Regions from separate parts of the Streptococcus sp. DTU_2020_1001019_1_SI_AUS_MUR_006 genome, predicted to be linked through region 3. Evidence: predicted binding sites of a transcription regulator. Region 3 holds the regulator's gene; each other region holds the start of a gene.
What was found. Region 3 encodes CtsR, which represses protease genes until heat stress. Its sites were predicted from a motif close to TTGGTCAAAAAAGGTCAAANA; they were not measured.

Region 1: clpP (ATP-dependent Clp protease proteolytic subunit ClpP) is a predicted target of CtsR. The motif match lies at 1,158-1,178, and genes of this name have one in related genera.
Region 2: RRU92_RS05110 (ATP-dependent Clp protease ATP-binding subunit) is a predicted target of CtsR. The motif match lies at 3,492-3,512, and genes of this name have one in related genera.

Annotation. Positions count from the first base shown of each region.
Region 1 covers NZ_CP135436.1:2,027,768-2,034,020, reverse strand. Annotated here, with positions in the region: gene RRU92_RS09750 (deoxycytidylate deaminase) at 1-19, shown strand, start outside; gene upp (uracil phosphoribosyltransferase) at 107-736, shown strand; gene RRU92_RS09740 (DNA topoisomerase I) at 761-1,114, shown strand; gene clpP (ATP-dependent Clp protease proteolytic subunit ClpP) at 1,244-1,834, shown strand; gene RRU92_RS09730 (YlbG family protein) at 1,910-2,179, shown strand; gene RRU92_RS09725 (ABC transporter substrate-binding protein) at 2,266-3,423, shown strand; gene RRU92_RS09720 (branched-chain amino acid ABC transporter permease) at 3,539-4,408, shown strand; gene RRU92_RS09715 (branched-chain amino acid ABC transporter permease) at 4,412-5,368, shown strand; gene RRU92_RS09710 (ABC transporter ATP-binding protein) at 5,368-6,132, shown strand; gene RRU92_RS09705 (ABC transporter ATP-binding protein) at 6,132-6,253, shown strand, end outside.
Region 2 covers NZ_CP135436.1:1,028,040-1,034,292, reverse strand. Annotated here, with positions in the region: gene RRU92_RS05120 (peptide ABC transporter substrate-binding protein) at 1-602, opposite strand, end outside; gene RRU92_RS05115 (S-ribosylhomocysteine lyase) at 807-1,289, shown strand; gene RRU92_RS05110 (ATP-dependent Clp protease ATP-binding subunit) at 1,348-3,450, opposite strand; gene RRU92_RS05105 (ISL3 family transposase) at 3,936-5,192, shown strand; gene pflB (formate C-acetyltransferase) at 5,274-6,253, opposite strand, start outside.
Region 3 covers NZ_CP135436.1:276,827-283,079, forward strand. Annotated here, with positions in the region: gene pnuC (nicotinamide riboside transporter PnuC) at 1-150, opposite strand, end outside; gene RRU92_RS01310 (AAA family ATPase) at 160-1,218, opposite strand; gene RRU92_RS01315 (ATP-dependent Clp protease ATP-binding subunit) at 1,468-3,900, opposite strand; gene RRU92_RS01320 (CtsR family transcriptional regulator) at 3,907-4,365, opposite strand; gene RRU92_RS01325 (CPCC family cysteine-rich protein) at 4,832-5,041, shown strand; gene RRU92_RS01330 (hypothetical protein) at 5,076-5,276, shown strand; gene RRU92_RS01335 (hypothetical protein) at 5,559-5,861, opposite strand; gene RRU92_RS01340 (hypothetical protein) at 5,889-6,128, opposite strand; gene RRU92_RS01345 (hypothetical protein) at 6,165-6,253, opposite strand, start outside.

The sequences.
Region 1 (6,253 bases), 410 kb from region 3:
AGAAGCTAACTTGATTTAAAAATTAAAAAAAAAGATGGTTTAGAAGGATTTTTAAACCATTTTTTGATATAATAAGAAGAATAAATTGAAAGAAGGAATTCAGAAAATGGGAAAACTTGAAGTCATTAATCATCCACTCATTCAACACAAATTGTCAATCTTGCGTCGTACAGACACTTCTACAAAAGCTTTTCGTGAATTAGTAGATGAAATTGCTATGTTGATGGGATATGAAGTACTTCGTGATCTTCCGCTTGAAGATGTGGAAATTGAAACACCAATTACTAAAACCGTTCAAAAACAATTGACAGGTAAAAAATTAGCAATTGTACCAATCTTGCGTGCTGGTATCGGTATGGTTGACGGTCTCTTGAGCTTGGTTCCAGCTGCTAAGGTTGGACATATCGGTATGTACCGTGATGAAGAAACTCTTCAACCTGTTGAATACTTGGTAAAATTACCAGAAGATATCGACCAACGTCAAATCTTTGTTGTTGACCCAATGCTTGCGACAGGTGGTTCAGCTATCCTTGCTGTTGATTCCCTCAAAAAACGTGGAGCATCAAACATCAAATTTGTCTGCCTTGTATCTGCTCCAGAAGGTGTAAAAGCTCTTCAAGAAGCTCACCCAGATGTAGAAATCTTTACAGCAGCTTTGGATGAACGTTTGAACGAACATGGCTATATCGTTCCAGGTCTTGGTGACGCAGGAGACCGCTTGTTCGGTACTAAATAAGAATAAAGAATAGAGAAATTTGACATGGGAATCGATTGGGAAGAGATTTTAGGTGTAGAAGAGAATATCGCCGAGTCTTACGATGATTTAGTTAATGAAGCCATGGATGATTATCTAGATGAATCAGATGAATGGCAACGTAGTAATAATGGCCATTATGTCGTTGGTGTTTGGAATGGGAAGAAAGTTCGTTTTAAACATAAATGGTGTAATCATGAATTTTCTGAACAAGAAATAGATGATTTATTAAGTGGCAAAGAAATCCGCTTTCGATGTACTGTGACTAAAAATGAGCAGGATGTTATTGGGAAATTGGAGCATTTAGAATACAAGGGAACTAAGTATGTAGGTTTTTCTCCTTCTAATTGGAAAAAGTAATTTTCATCACTTAATTTAAAAGTATATATGAAAATATATCAAAAATTTGACCTTTTTTGACCAAGGTATTATAATAGTCATAACTTCAGTCATGTGACTAACAAAAATAAAAGTTAAAAGGAGAAATCAATGATTCCTGTAGTAATTGAACAAACAAGTCGTGGGGAACGTTCCTACGATATCTACTCTCGTCTTTTGAAAGACCGCATCATCATGCTGACAGGTCCAGTTGAAGACAATATGGCAAACTCAGTTATTGCTCAGTTGCTCTTCTTGGATGCTCAAGACAGCACTAAAGATATCTACCTCTATGTTAATACACCAGGTGGATCAGTTTCAGCTGGTTTGGCAATTGTAGATACTATGAATTTCATCAAAGCAGACGTACAAACGATTGTTATGGGTATGGCTGCCTCAATGGGAACTATTATCGCATCAAGTGGTGCTAAGGGCAAACGCTTCATGCTTCCAAATGCAGAGTACATGATTCACCAACCGATGGGTGGTACTGGTGGTGGTACGCAACAGACAGATATGGCTATTGCGGCTGAGCACTTGCTTAAAACTCGTAAGTCTTTGGAGCAAATTCTTGCAGATAATTCTGGTAAATCAGTTGAGCAAATCCATGCAGATGCTGAACGTGATTACTGGATGAGCGCTCAAGAAACACTTGAATATGGTTTCATTGATGAAATCATGGCTAATAATTCTTTGAATTAATCTTTTGAAGCAAACTCGACTGAGTTTGCTTTTTTTGATATAATAGTAAGAAGATTGTTAGAAGGAAGTTGTAATATGTTTCAAAAAGAGAATCGGTCTGGTCTGATTATCTACCTATACTATAATCGTGATGCAAAAAAACTCGATAATTATGGTGATATTTGTTACCACTCTAAAAAACACCGTTATCTGCAACTTTATGTTCCAACAGAAGAAGTGGAAGAACTGGTTAGCCGTTTAGGAAAAGAGAAATTTGTCAAAAAAGTGAGACAATGTCATATCCAAGAATTGGAAACTCCCTTTGTTGGTAGTCTCTACAGAAATAACGAAAACGTTATCATGTAAAATTTTAGATAAATGTGTTGACAATTTTCTGATAATTCGGTATATTCTTAACATGCTATTTATTTAAGAAATAAGGAGACAAAAAGATGAAGAAAAAATTTGCCCTATCGTTTGTGGCGCTTGCAAGTGTAGCACTTCTTGCAGCCTGCGGAGAAGTGAAGTCTGGAGCGTCAAACGCTGCTGGTAACGAAATCGACAAAGAACTAAAAATCGGTTTTAATTTTGAAAAAACTGGTGAAGTAGCAGCCTACGGTAGCGCTGAACAAAAAGGTGCTCAATTGGCCGTTGATGAAATCAACGCAGCTGGTGGTATCGATGGAAAACAAATCGAAGTTGTAGACAAAGATAACAAATCTGAGACAGCTGAAGCGGCTACCGTTACAACAAACCTTGTTACCCAATCAAAAGTGAACGCTCTTGTAGGACCTGCAACTTCAGGTGCCACTGCCGCAGCGGTTGCCAATGCTGGTAAAGCAGGTGTACCATTGGTAACCCCATCAGCAACTCAAGATGATTTGACAAAAGGTCAAGATTACCTTTTCCGTGCAACCTTCATCGATAGCTTCCAAGGACAAATCATTGCTAAATACACAACTGATAACTTGAAAGCGAAGAAAGTCGTTCTATACTACGATAACTCATCTGACTATGCTAAAGGGATTGCTGAAGCCTTCAAGAAATCTTATAAAGGTGAAATTGTAGCGACAGAAACGTTCCAATCTAAGGATACAGATTTCCAAGCCGCACTTACAAAAATCAAAGATAAAGACTTCGATGCCATTGTCCTTCCAGGGTACTACACTGAAACTGGTAAAATTGTAAACCAAGCACGTGGTATGGGAATCAAACAACCAATCATCGGTGGTGATGGATTTAGTGATGCTAAATTCGTTGAACAAGCAACACCTGCTGCAGCTACAGACATCTACTACGTAACTGGATTCTCTACTGAAGGTGAAATGACTGATAAAGCCAAGAAATTCGTAGAAGCTTATAAAGCGAAATACAACGAAGAACCTTCAATGTTTGCAGCCTTGGCATATGATTCAGTTTACATGATTTCGGAAGCATCTAAAGGTGCTAAGAACTCTGTCGAATTGAAAGACAACCTTGCGAAGTTGAAAGACTTGGAAGGTGTTACTGGTACAATGTCTATTGACAAAGACCATAATCCGGTTAAATCTGCACTTATGATTGGCTTAAAAGATGGTAAAGTTGAGTCAGTTGAGTCGGTTAAACCTTAATCTAGTAGATATCGTAAATGGGGAATGAGCTTCTACTCACTCCCTGTTTCGGTGTTTATGAAAGGATTATTTTTTTATAAAATTCTAAAAATATAAATTAGAAAGAGTGAACCATATGCTTCAACAACTTGTAAATGGTTTAATCTTGGGTAGTGTCTATGCGCTGCTAGCCCTAGGTTATACTATGGTTTATGGAATTATCAAGCTGATTAACTTTGCCCACGGTGATATCTATATGATAGGTGCTTTCATGGGTTATTTTTTGATTAATTCCTTGCAATTAAATTTCTTTGTTGCCTTGATTTTATCAATGGCAGGCACAGCAATTCTTGGTGTTATCATTGAGTTTCTAGCTTACCGCCCATTACGTCATTCAACTCGTATCTCTGTATTGATTACAGCGATTGGGGTTTCCTTCTTACTTGAGTATGGGATGGTTTATCTAGTCGGAGCCAACACACGTGCCTTTCCTCAAGCAATCCAAACAGTGCGTTATGACTTAGGTCCAATCAGTCTGACCAATATTCAATTGTTGATTTTGACTGTCTCACTTGTTTTGATGGTTCTTCTGCAACTCATTGTACAAAAAACAAAAATGGGGAAAGCCATGCGTGCTGTATCTGTAGATAGTGATGCTGCTCAGTTGATGGGAATCAATGTAAACCGTACTATCAGCTTTACATTCGCTTTGGGTTCAGCCCTAGCTGGTGCAGCGGGTGTCTTGATTGCACTTTACTATAACTCTCTTGAACCATTGATGGGGATGACTCCAGGTATTAAATCATTCGTGGCTGCCGTTCTAGGTGGTATCGGAATCATCCCTGGTGCGGCTCTGGGTGGCTTTGTTATTGGTCTTTTAGAAACATTTGCTACCGCCTTCGGAATGTCAGATTTCCGTGATGCTATCGTGTATGGAATCTTGCTCTTAATCTTGATTGTACGTCCAGCTGGTATCCTCGGTAAGAATGTGAAAGAGAAGGTGTAAACAATGAAAGAAAATTTAAAAGTTAATATTTTATGGTTGCTCCTTTTATTAGCAGGCTATGGCTTAATCAGCGTACTTGTTTCAGCTGGAGTGCTCAATCTCTTTTATATTCAAATTTTAGAGCAAATTGGGATTAACATCATACTTGCAGTTGGTCTTAACCTTATCGTAGGTTTTTCTGGACAATTTTCTCTAGGGCACGCAGGATTTATGGCTATTGGTGCCTATGCGGCTGCAATTATTGGTTCTAAATCTCCAACCTATGGAGCCTTCTTTGGAGCTATGCTTCTTGGAGCACTTATCTCAGGATTAGTGGCTTTAGTCGTTGGGATTCCAACTCTTCGTTTGAAAGGGGACTATCTTGCAGTAGCAACCCTAGGTGTTGCTGAGATTATTCGAATCTGTATTGTTAATGGTGGTGAACTAACTAATGGTGCAGCTGGTATTCTAGGTATTCCAAACTTTACTAACTGGCAAATGGTATATTTCTTTGCTGTGATTACAACAATTGCAACACTTAATTTCCTTCGTAGTCCAATCGGTCGTCTAACTTTATCCGTTCGTGAAGATGAAATCGCTGCTGAATCAGTTGGGGTAAATACAACCAAAATCAAAATTATTGCTTTTGTATTCGGAGCGATGACTGCAAGTATTGCAGGTTCGCTTCAAGCAGGATTTATCGGTTCTGTTGTGCCTAAAGATTATAGTTTTATCAACTCTATCAACGTCTTGATTATTGTTGTATTTGGCGGTTTGGGATCCATTACAGGAGCGATTGTTGCTGCCATTGTTCTTGGTATTTTAAACATGCTTCTACAGGATGTAGCAAGTATTCGTATGATCATCTACGCCCTAGCCTTGGTACTTGTAATGATTTTCAGACCAGGTGGTCTTCTTGGAACATGGGAATTAAGTCTATCTAGTTTCTTTAAAAAAACTAAGAAGGAGGAACAAAACTAATGGCATTACTTGAAGTAAAACAGTTAACCAAGCATTTTGGTGGTCTAACGGCTGTTGGAGATGTAACTCTTGAATTGAATGAAGGTGAACTTGTTGGCTTGATTGGACCGAACGGAGCTGGTAAAACAACTCTCTTCAACCTCTTGACAGGTGTGTATGAACCAAGCGAAGGAACAGTAACCTTGGATGGTCACTTGTTAAATGGCAAGCAGCCCTATAAAATTGCTGCTCTTGGTTTAGGACGTACTTTCCAAAATATTCGTCTCTTTAAAGACTTAACTGTATTAGACAATGTTCTGATTGCATTTAGTAATCATCATAAACAACATGTTTTTGCAAGTTTCTTGCGCTTACCAGCTTTTTATAAGAATGAAAAAGAATTGAAAGCTAAAGCCTTAGAATTACTAAAAATCTTTGATTTGGATGGAGATGCTGAAACTCTCGCTAAAAATTTAGCCTATGGTCAACAACGTCGCTTAGAGATTGTGCGTGCCCTTGCTACAGAACCTAAAATCCTTTTCTTGGATGAGCCTGCAGCGGGTATGAATCCACAAGAAACTGCAGAATTGACTGAGTTGATTCGTCGCATCAAGGATGAATTCAAGATTACTATTATGCTGATTGAACATGATATGAACTTGGTTATGGAAGTTACGGAGCGTATCTATGTTCTTGAGTACGGTCGTTTGATTGCTCACGGGACACCAGATGAAATCAAGAGTAATAAACGTGTTATCGAAGCTTATCTTGGAGGTGAAGCCTAATGTCTATGTTAAAAGTTGAAAACCTCTCAGTACACTATGGTATGATTCAAGCTGTACGTGATGTGAGCTTTGAAGTAAATGAAGGAGAAGTTGTTTCCCTTATCGGTGCAAACGGTGCTGG
Region 2 (6,253 bases), 750 kb from region 3:
CCTTTAGAAGTAAGGAATTCTTCATTGACTGGTGCAAGAATTCCCATGGTTGTCTTAGAGTTCCAGAAGCTTTCTGGTTTGTTCAAAGTGTATTGAACTGTTTGATCATCTACAGCCTTGATTCCAACTTCTGAGAAGTCTTTAACTTCACCTTTTACATAAGCATCCAAACCTTTAATGGATTCTTGAACAAGATAAAGGGCTTCTGACTTATTGTCAGCCGCATACTTAAGACCTGTTACAAAGTCTTGCGCTTTAACTGGTGCATACTCTTCGCCTTCAGAAGTGTACCACTTAGCATCTTTACGGATTGTGTAAGTGTAAGTCAACCCGTCTTTAGACACTGACCAATCTTCTGCCAAAGATGGCACGAAGTTACCGTAGCGGTCATTCTCCATCAAACCATCAACGACATTACTTGTGATATTCGCAACCGCAGCCTTACCTGTTGTCAGATAGTTGAGGCTGTCTGGATCTGTTTCATAAACGTAAGAAAAAGTTTTCTCACCTTTTGCACTAGAGCCTGAACCTGAACAAGCTGCCAAAACACCTGACGCTAACAGAGTCACCCCTGCTAGGGCCATTACTTTTGAAAATTTCATAATAAACTCCTTTATGACTTTTTATACATTATAATCCCTTTTCAGCCAAGTGTCAATACAATTTTCAGAATTTTTCAAATTGAATTGAAAATATTTTTTCTATTTCTAACTTTTCAACAAACATCTGATACAAAGTTCTTTTTTTGACAATTATCAAATCAATCTTTATGATATAATGAAAGAAGAAAAACGAAAGGAAATACCATGTCAAAAGAAGTTATTGTTGAAAGTTTTGAACTTGATCACACCATTGTCAAAGCACCTTATGTCCGTTTAATTGGGGAAGAAACAGGTCCTAAGGGAGATATCATTTCTAACTTTGATATTCGCTTGGTTCAACCAAATGAAGACTCTATCCCTACTGCTGGCCTCCATACTATTGAGCATCTATTGGCTAAGCTCATCCGTACTCGCATCGACGGGATGATTGATTGTTCACCATTTGGTTGTCGTACAGGTTTCCATATGATTATGTGGGGACGTCATACTAGTGCAGAAATCGCTGCTGTCATCAAGGATTCACTGAAGGAAATCGCTGAAACAACAACTTGGGAAGATGTCCCAGGAACAACTATTGAATCTTGCGGAAACTACAAGGATCACAGCCTATTTTCAGCTAAGGAATGGGCTAAATTGATTCTCCAACAAGGAATCTCAGACGATGCCTTTGAACGCCATGTCATCTAATAATAAAAAAGAAACCAGCTTTTGAACTGGTTCCTTTTTTTATTTTCAAAATCTTGATTTAGGCTTTTTCACGAATGACCAAAACACCATCTTCCATGTCAGCTTCTAGGTGTTTAGCATCAAGGTTATCCAAGTGGAAGTCTGTGACTTTGTCACGGATTTGTTGTTCAATCACACGACGGAGTGGACGAACACCCATGACTTCATCGTAACCTTCTTCAGTCATGTATTCTTTAGCAGCTTCGCTCACTACCAAGTCAATGTCTTTCTTAGAAAGCGTCTTGTTAACTTCAACCAACATAAGGTCTACAATCTTAGAAAGATCTTCTTTGCTCAAGTGTGAGAATTCGATGACAGCATTGAAACGGTTAAGGAATTCTGGACGGAAGTAAGGTTTCAAACGATCCATAAGTTCTGGTTTATCAGCATCTTCTGTCAAGTTAGCTTCGTAACCAAAGCCTGCGTTTGAAGTTGCGATAATCACCGTATTCTTGAAGTTGACAGTGTTACCTTGACCATCTGTCAAACGACCATCGTCCAAAACTTGGAGGAGAAGGGTGATGACTTGAGGGTCAGCCTTTTCAATCTCATCCAAAAGTACGATTGAGTATGGATTGCGACGGACGCGTTCTGTCAAGGTATTGTTGTTGTCATCGTAACCAACATAACCTGCAGTTGTACCAATCAATTTAGAAACGGCTGTGCGGTCGCTGTATTCTGACATGTCCAAACGGATAATGGCATCTTTAGTACCGAACATATCAAGAGCCAATTGTTTAGCCAACTCAGTTTTACCAACACCAGTAGGTCCTACAAAGAGGAAGCTACCGATTGGACGGTTACCTTCATCAAAACCAGCACGGTTACGACGGATAGCTTTTGCTACTGCTTCAACAGCCTTGTCTTGGCCAATAACTTTCGTTTGCAAACGGTGACCCATATCTTTCAATCGTTCAATATCGGTTGCACCCATTTGTGATACTGGGATTCCAGTCATCCGTTCGACAGACTCAGCTACATCATTTACAGTGGCTGTAACCTTGTGATCTTCTGTATGATTAGCAATTTGCTTTTCAAGCTCTTCGATACGGACTTTTGCATTTAGAGCTGCTTCGTAATCTTCTTTAGCCGCAGCTTCTTCTTGTTTAGTTTTTTCCGCTTGAATTTCGTGCTCAACTGCATGTACATCTGTAACTGGGTGTTGTGCTGCCAAGTGAGCAGCTGTCACATCCACAAGGTCAATAGCCTTATCCGGCAAGCTACGTTGTGGAATATATTGAACAGAGTAATCAACGGCAGCTTTCAAGACTTCATCTGGCAAAATAACATTGTGGTGTTGTTGATAAAGATCTCGAATACCTTGAAGAATCTTGAAGGTATCTTCAGCAGATGGAGCATTAACTTTTACTTCATTAAAACGACGAGCAAGGGCTGCGTTTTTCAAGATAGTATTACGATATTCATCTTGAGTTGTTGCCCCAATCACAGTCAATTCACCACGTGAAAGAGCTGGTTTCAAGATATCAGCAAGACCTTTAGACCCTTGACCATCACCTGTGCTACCAGCACCAAGGATTTGGTGAATTTCGTCGAAGAAAAGGATAATATTTCCAGCTTCTTTGACTTCGTTTACCAAGTTTTGAATGTTTTCTTCAAAGCTACCACGGTATTGAGTACCAGCTTCAAGTCCAGAAATATCAATCGAGATGATCTCTTTATTCTTGATAGCTGCAGGAACGTCACCGTTCACGATAGCTTGGGCCAATCCTTCTACTACTGCAGTTTTACCAACACCAGCATCTCCGACGAGAACTGGATTATTCTTTGTGCGACGAGAAAGAATTTCAGAAGTTTCTTGGATTTCTTTGTTACGTCCAATCACTGGGTCCAATTTCCCTTCACGAGCTTCTGCTGTTAAGTTACGTCCAAGTTTTGCAAGAATCCCATCTTGTTTCATACCTTTACCTTGAACGTACTGAGCTTGTTCACTTTCTTCGCTTGGAAGTTGACCAGTTTGACGGTAAATAGCGAATTCTTCAGGCGTTACTTCACGGCCGTTAATCAAGTAACGACGGTTTTCTGAACTGTATCCACGCATACCACCCATCAATTGGTTAAATAAATCATCCATGTTGTTAAAGTTATTAAAGTTGTTATTCATATTTCATACCTCGTTTGTTTTCAAATTTACTTAGTCAAAATAATTTGACTTTCTCTGACCTTTGTTTTAAAAAATTTAGACTAGCTATTTGCTACTCTACGTATAATTTCAGGTTTTTCTTTATCCAATTCAGGTTTTTCGATTGGACTTCTAAAAATACTAATGTTAACCATAGGTTGTACCTCTTTTCTAGGTTTTACCCATACTTTGAACTTAAGATAGTATATACAATCATCTTAAAATCAAGGTTTTCTAAGGACTTTCCTTATCCTTATGTTCTTAGTATATCACTTTGGTCAGTTTTAGTCAAGAAGTTTGACCAAGTTTGACTATTTTTTAATATTTTTTTTTACAAAAAAACGGCTCTATAATATTTGTAGTGGGTAAATCCCCTATGGATATTATGGAGCCTATTTTTGTGTAGAAAAAAAGTCCCATATGACCTATAATGAAAAGCGACTAAACAACTCATTAGAAAGATTCATATGGAACAATTACATTTTATCACAAAACTGCTTGATATCAAAGACACAAATATCAAGATTCTAGATATCATCAATAGGGATACACACCAGGAAATTGTCGCTAAACTGGACTATGACGCCCCGTCTTGCCCTGAGTGCGGATGTCAAATGAAGAAATATGATTTTCAAAAACCGTCGAAAATTCCTTACCTCGAAACGACTGGTATGCCTACCAGAATTCTTCTTAAAAAGCGTCGTTTTAAGTGCTATCATTGCTCTAAATTGATGGTCGCTGAGACTTCTATCGTCAAAAAGAATCATCAAATTCCTCGCATCATCAATCAAAAGATTGCTCAAAAGTTGATTGAAAAGACTTCTATGACTGATATTGCACATCAGCTATCCATTTCAACTTCAACTGTCATTCGTAAGCTCAATGACTTTCACTTTAAGCATGATTTTTCTCGTCTTCCAGAGATTATGTCTTGGGACGAGTATGCCTTTACCAAGGGAAAGATGAGTTTTATCGCACAAGATTTTGATCAGCTCAATATCATTACTGTTCTTGAGGGAAGAACACAAGCTATCATCCGCAATCACTTTCTTCGCTACGATAGAGCAGTCCGATGTCGAGTGAAAATCATTACTATGGATATGTTTAGCCCTTACTATGACTTAGCTAGACAACTTTTTCCGTGTGCTAAAATCGTTTTGGATCGTTTTCACATTGTTCAACATCTTAGCCGAGCTATGAGTCGGGTTCGTGTCCAAATTATGAACCAATTCGATAGAAAATCTCATGAATACAAGGCCATCAAACGTTACTGGAAGCTCATTCAACAGGATAGTCGTAAACTCAGCGATAAACGATTTTATCGTCCTACTTTTCGTATGCACTTAACGAATAAAGAGATTCTAGACAAGCTTTTGAGCTATTCAGAAGACTTGAAACACCACTACAATGTCTATCAGCTCTTGCTTTTTCACTTTCAGAATAAGGAGTCAGACAAATTTTTTGGACTTATTGAGGACAATCTAAAAAAGGTTTATCCTCTTTTTCAGACTGTCTTTAAGACATTTCTCAAGGACAAAGAGAAAATTGTCAACGCCCTTCAATTACCCTATTCCAACGGTAAGTTGGAAGCGACTAATAATCTCATTAAACTCATCAAACGAAATGCCTTTGGATTTCGGAACTTTGATAACTTTAAGAAACGAATTTTCATCGCTCTGAATATAAAAATGGAGAGGACAACGATTGTCCTCTCCAGATGTTAGCTTTTATTCAACCCACTACAGTTGACAGAGAGCCAAAAAAACCAGTCAAAATGACTGGTTTTTATTTACTATTTATGAATCTTAGCTCAATGCGTCATCCATTGAAAGAACTTCGTGGAAGACACGTTGTGTCAATTCAGTTTTTTGTTCTGGAGTGAGGTACTTAGTATTTACACAGTATCCTGAGATACGTACGATTACGTCTTCACCTGACATGATCTTTTCGTAAACATCGTTCAAGTCCATAACGTTCAAGTTAACGTGTTGTCCACCGTTTTCGAAGTAACCATCAAGGATTGTTACCAAGTTATCAACTTGTTCGTCACGAGTTTTACCAAGAGCACGTGGTGATACTTGAGTTGTCAATGAGATACCATCAGCTGCGTAACCAAAGTCAAGGCTAGCAAGTGAGTTCAAGTTTTGCAACCATCCACCTTTAGCTTTGTTAGATGGGTTAGCACCTGGTGAGAAGAATTCCAATTTAGACAAGTTCACTGAACCATCTTCGTTGAGGTATACACCTTTGTGAACTGGTGAGTTACCAGTTTGTTTAGAGTAAGCAACGTTAGATGTGATTGTCAATAGTGATACTGTAGCTTCTGCGTCTTTGTAAAGTTTGTGGCTACGTAGACGAGTTGTGTAAGCTTCAATCAACCATTCCGCCAATTCGTTTGAACGTGGGTCATCTTCACCCCAACGTGGGTATTCACCGATTGTTTCGTAATCGTAGATGTAGCCATTTTCATCACGGATTGGTTTAACTGTAGCGTATTTGATAGCTGACAATGTATCAACAGTGTTAGCGAATCCACAGATACCGAATCCCATGTTTGCACGTTGTTTAGTTGGCAAGAAGGCCATTTGAACAGCTTCGTAGTTGTACTTGTCAGTCATGTAGTGGATGATGTTCAAAGCATCTACGTAAGTGTCAGTCAACCAGTCAAGAGATTTTTCAAAGTTAGCTTTAACTGATTCGAATTCAAGAACTTCATCACGGATTGGTTCAATGTCAAATACTTTGTAGTCTTTGTGAACATCGTCGTAACCACCGTTCAAACCAG
Region 3 (6,253 bases):
CAAATAGAGCCACTGGAAAAGACTACGGCCCACAAAGAGGTCTTTCCAAAGCAAACGCATAACTCCTGCAAAACCAATTTTACGAGCTTCTGCGTGAACATTTTTAAAGTTTTCAATAAATCGTGTGATTTTTTCAGTTATTTTTTTCATTTTCTTCTCCTAATCTGCTTGGTAAATGGCATCAATAGCCACTTTTGCTGCTTCATAATTTTCTAGATAATCATCAGCTAGATAAACATGAGGAATATTGCCTAGATATTGCTCCCTCATCATATCCAAATGCTGAGAAAAACTGTGACGGATATGGTCTTCTGCCATGGTCATGTCGCGAAAACCATCATTGACATAAGAGCCAACAGGTTGCACAAAGAGGATTAAATCCCACTTTTCCTTGGCTAAGATGGAAACAAAGAGACTATCAAAGGTCTCTACGGACAAGTCCTCCTGCTCTTCGCTTTCCATGTAGTAATCGTAGTAGCCCTTGGTTACCAAAGAGTTTGTATCTGCAAGGACCAGGCCTCGATTGGCATTGCTATCGATTAACTTGGAAGTTTGGTCATATTGCCCCAAAAGAAGGTAATAATAATCTTTGGGGATAAGCTCATCATCTCGGACATTATTTTTTATCTGATACTCACGAGCATATTCCAGACTGACTGGCGCATCATAGAAGCGAGCTAAATCCTTGGCTAGAGTTGTTTTCCCATTACTCGCACTTCCCATAATCAACACTTTTTTCGTAAACTGACGGCGGAAAGGTTGAGCGATGTATTTCCAATATTTGCTTGGATTTTCTCGAATCATAGTAGCCGAAATTCCAAATTTTCTTTCCTGTAGGACAGTCTCGAAACCACGTTCTGACAATTCTTGTTGATATTCGGACTCTCCTACAAAAAAGATGAGTTCCTGACCAGTCTGGTCATAGGAAATGGCCTGCAACATCTGATCCAACCACTCCTGCCAGCCCATTGGATAGCGTGGAATATTGGTTTCGTCAAGTTTACAAACAGAGGTCAACTCATCATCTCGAAATGCTTCACGAATATAGCGAAACCTCTTTTGTAGTGTAAGTCCAATCTGTTCACCACGATCTCCCTTATAACCTGAAACTACCACCCATACAGCATCGCATTGTCGTTTTGCTCTTTGGATTAAATCAATATGCCCCTGATGCAAGGGAGCAAAGGTTCCAAAAACCACTGCTATCTGTTTTTTCATGTCTTTTCAACCTTTTTATAACTTTTTATATTTTATATTATACTTTACCTTTCTGTATTTGTCAACACTTTTTTATTATTTTTTATAAAAACATTGCTGTATGATAAGAATTTTTTACGTAGCATACAAAACTTGATTAGGAAAAATCCCTTTTGGAAATCCTTAAACTAATTGCACAATTCAAATGCTTATTTGAGTAACAACTTCCCAAAAAAAGAGGCTGAAACAATCTGTTCCAACCTCACAATTTTAAACAATCTCAAATTTTAATTGACCAGCTTTGACACCAATCTTCAGAGTCTTACCAGCTTCCAATTCACCTTTAAGGAGAAGTTCTGCAAGTTTGTCTTCTACTTCCGTTTGCAAAGTTCTGCGTAGTGGACGAGCCCCCATCTCTGGATCATAGCCTTGCTGAGCTAGAAGTTTAAGGGCAGATGCTTGGAGTTTCAAGTCAATTCCTTTTTCTGCTAAGCTTGCAATCAATGGTTTGACCATAATCTTAACTACTTCTTGCATATCTTGACTTGACAAGCTATGGAAGACCACCTTCTCATCAATACGGTTGATAAACTCTGGACGATAAGCCTTTTTCAACTCCTCAAACATCCGTTTTTCCATATTTTCTTGGTCAAAACGAATGTCCTTAGCTCCAAAGCCGACTGTCTTGTCGTCACGAAGAGCTGTCGCACCAAGGTTTGATGTCATGATGATGATGGTATTGGAGAAGTCAACCTTGCGACCCTTACTGTCTGTCAAGACACCATCATCCAAGACCTGCAAGAGAACATTAAAGATGTCTGGATGAGCCTTTTCTACCTCGTCAAAGAGAAGTACTGAGTACGGTTTGTTACGAACCTTCTCGGTCAACTCTCCACCTTCTTCGTAACCTACATAACCTGGAGGAGCCCCATTGAGACGACTGGCCGCGAATTTCTCCATGTATTCACTCATGTCAAAGCGGATAAGAGCAGATTCATCATCAAAGAGAACTTCCGCCAAGGCCTTGGCCAACTCGGTCTTACCAACACCTGTTGGTCCTAGGAACATAAAGGATCCAATTGGACGTTTGTTATTGCGAATACCCGATTGATTTCGGCGAATGGCACGACTGATGCTAGACACCGCTTGTTCCTGTCCGATAACACGTTTATGCAGTTCAGCTTCAAGGTTGAGATACTTCTTGGCATCCGTTTGGGTTAATTTTTGCACAGGAATACCTGACAAGCGACTCAAGGTGGTCAAAATGTCTGATTCTGTCACCAAATCTTTATAGACTGGAACTTCCTGCTCTTTTGCAATGAGTTGAGCAGCTTGCTTCCATTTACCATCCATCAAGGCCTTATCAGCTGGTGTTAAACCTGACTCATCTTGTTTAGCGTGTTTCGATTTATTTTGCACTGTTGCAGCTGCTTCGTCCAATAGATCAATGGCTGAGTCTGGCAAATGACGACTCGTCAAATAACGATGTGCCATTTTGACAGCTGTTTCTACTGCATCGTCTGTAATTTGGACATGGTGGTGTTTCTCGTAAGTTGCTTTCAAGCCCTGCAAAATAGCCATACTATCTGCTAAACTCGGCTCCTCAATCATCACTTTTGCAAAGCGACGAGAAAGGGCTGCGTCTTTTTCGATGTGCTTTTGATACTCTTCCTGAGTGGTCGCACCGACAGTTCTCAGAGTTCCACGTGCCAAGGCAGGTTTCAAGATATTGGCTGCATCCAAGGTCGAATCAATCCCACTTCCTGATCCCATAATGGTATGAAGCTCATCGATAAAGAGAATGACCTTGCCATCTTCCTCAATATCTTTGATGATATTGTTCATACGTTCTTCAAAGTCACCACGGAAACGAGTTCCCGCAACCACATTCATCAAATCAAGTTCTAGGACACGCATCTTAGCCATTTCATCAGGTACATCCCCGTTGGCAATACGTTGCGCAAGACCAAGTGCTAGAGCTGTTTTACCGACACCTGCATCTCCAACTAAGACCGGATTATTTTTTGTCTTACGGCTCAAGATTTGAATCATACGAGAGATTTCTTGGTCGCGCCCGATGACTGGTTCCAATTTACCCGAACGAGCTTGCTCCGTAAGATCATGCGTATAATCTTCCAAACCTCCACTTGGTGTCTGAGGCATCCCCATCATATTAGCCATGGAATTTTGCTTATCCGCTACCGTACGATGACGCTGGCGAAGGGCCTTCAAATCTTCTCTAGTCCAACCAGCACGCGCTTCAAGACTTCGACGAAGTCCAGCAATCTTGACCTGATCCTTCTGATCTTCGTAAGAAAATCCCGCTTTTTCTAAAATGCGAGTAGCTAAGGCATTGCCATCATGTAAGATAGCATAAAGAAGGTGCTCTGTTCCCAATACCTTGGCATGTACGACAGATGCAACATGCTCTGCTTCCAACAACAATACCTTCAACCGGTGTGAAAAAGGAAGCTCCTGATAATGTTCCTGATCGCTATACTTTGTTTCAGTTAGCTCTACAGCAACTTCCTCCAGACGATCAATCTCATATGGAAATTCATTTAAAGTCGCCCCAGCTACACTGTAACCATGATTGGCCATAGCAATCAATAGATGCCATGACTCTAGGTATTCTGCCCCAAAATGACTGGCGACCAGAAAGGCACTTTCTATACATTCTCTCAATGCTTTTGAATATTTCATTTAGTTCTATTTTCCTTTTCTATCTACCTCTTGTAATAACTGACGGAGCATATTGGCACGGATAAGATTGGCATCATCGCCTAAAACTCGGTCTGTCGCCATTGCTAATAATAGATTCATCTCCTGACGAGTCACCAAATCCTGCTCAAACAAGAGTCTTAAAACATCTTCAAAGATAGCTAGGCTAACTTCTTCACCTACCGAATACAGTAGATCTCGAAGCATATCATGATGGTTAGAGAATTCAATTCGACCAATGCGAATATAACCGCCACCTCCTCGCTTACTTTCAACTAAATAACCTCTGCTTTCAGTAAATCGAGTCTTAATCACATAGTTGATCTGGCTAGGCACGACTTGAAAGGTATCCGCTAATTGGCTTCGTTGCAATTCAACCATACCCGACTGCTCCAAAATCGCCTTGATATAGGCCTCTATATGGTCTGATGTATTTTTAAATCTCATAGAACGCCACCTCTTTCTTTGAACCTTGACTATCTTTGACTATACTATCATTTAACACTCTATAAGTCAAATTTTTAGAGCTCAGCCCTTGAAAATACTGACTTTTTTAAAAAACACTTTGGCATTAAATAGCCTTAGTTTTTCTTGAAAGTTCCTAAAAAAGTCCACAAAAAAGAGCCCTAAAAAGGGCGTAATATTGACGAGTTCAGCAGGCAAGAAACTAGCACGGTCAAACGTGCTTTTTTAATACCTGGTAATATTATAGCATATCCAGAAAACTCTCTCAATCATTAGCAATAGCTCCAATGTTGAAGTATAATGATACTATAACTCTTGCAGAAGCTAAGAAAGCCTATCTCAGAAAAGTTTAGAAAGATAAGAGAATTTAATATAAAAATATTTAGTTCTAGCCAATTAATATTTCTGGTTTCACTATTTTAAAAACAATAATTAGGAGTAAATAATTATGAATAAGACTGGTAAAGAAAACTTAGTAATGATTAATGATGAAGAATACGTACATTGTCCAGTTTGCGGAACATTGACCGCTGTTTATGACATTTGTGATCATTGTAATTGGCAAAATACGGGGGAAACCAACATTGATGGAGGCCCAAACAAGATGACACTAGCAAAAGCTAAGGAAGCTTACGTTAAAGGGATTCCAATAATATAACAAACTATAGTACTACAGAATCAGGAAAATAAAAATGGAACTTAGAAAGTTTAACAATAAAGTTGTAACGATGACAGACGTTGATAACCAGACCTTTGAGGGAATTTGTCTTTTTGAAGATAAGGATACTTTTGATGAAGAGTATGATGCTTTATCTGTTAAAACAGGTTTACGATGGACGAGGTTATTTGAAAATGAAATTTTAAATGTTGAAATTATTAAAAAAATTAACTAACCTAAAAGTCCTTAGATTTTTTCCAAGGGCTGATTTATTTGCAAGGATAGCCAGGACTGTCGAGGCTCCTGCATTTCTCGACCCACTAACTAAATGGCGCGTTGGTGACAGATTCTCAACCTCTATCCTTCGTATCTTAATTATGTCACAGTATCCATCAAAAATAAATTATGAGGGAGGTGACTGAACATCAAAAATAATCTATATGTATCTAAGCATGTTTACTATTGTATATAATCTTTGTCGGTCATATCATTTAATTCTTACAAATAAATGTATAGTTTATGACTTTCTATCTGAGAAAAAATCTCTCCAAAATGGATTCTCGCTATTAAAAATTCTAACTTCTTCTTCAGTCATATTATGAGGATAATCAAGAAAAAGGTTATAAATTTTTTGCTGATCAAAGCTGAATAACAGCTCTCCTCTAACATCTATCTTATCAATCCACCAAACTTTTGACTCTTCACTATCTTTGTAAAAATCACTGTACCCTTCAAGATTAGACTCCGAAGTAATGAGTTCATCTGTTTCATCGGATGAGTCTGGTTTGTTATAGTCATGTAGTTCATTATTTAACATCATTTAATCACTTTTTGTTATCTCTTAAAATTACCACCAGGTAAATGATTTCTCGCTTGGTAATTCTCCTCTATCCCACATCTGCTTCACTGCTCCACGAGCCTTGTTTGCATAATAGGGTGCCCCAAGTTCTTTATCATAATTTGACTCGATAGCAACTGTAACTTCGCCAGTTTGCTCATCAATCTCAATCATACCTGGGTCACGGTTTTCAGGAATATACCAATATCCTAAAATACCAGAATTAAAAATTTTAATTAGTTTAAGCATTGCTTTTTTCCTATATTCTAAAGTCGCTCAAGTCATTTAGTACCACACAACTTGCCCTGGTTCTTTCAAGCCGCCGTCTTCACTTTTTAGATTTATAATACATTTTGACACATAATCAAAACCAT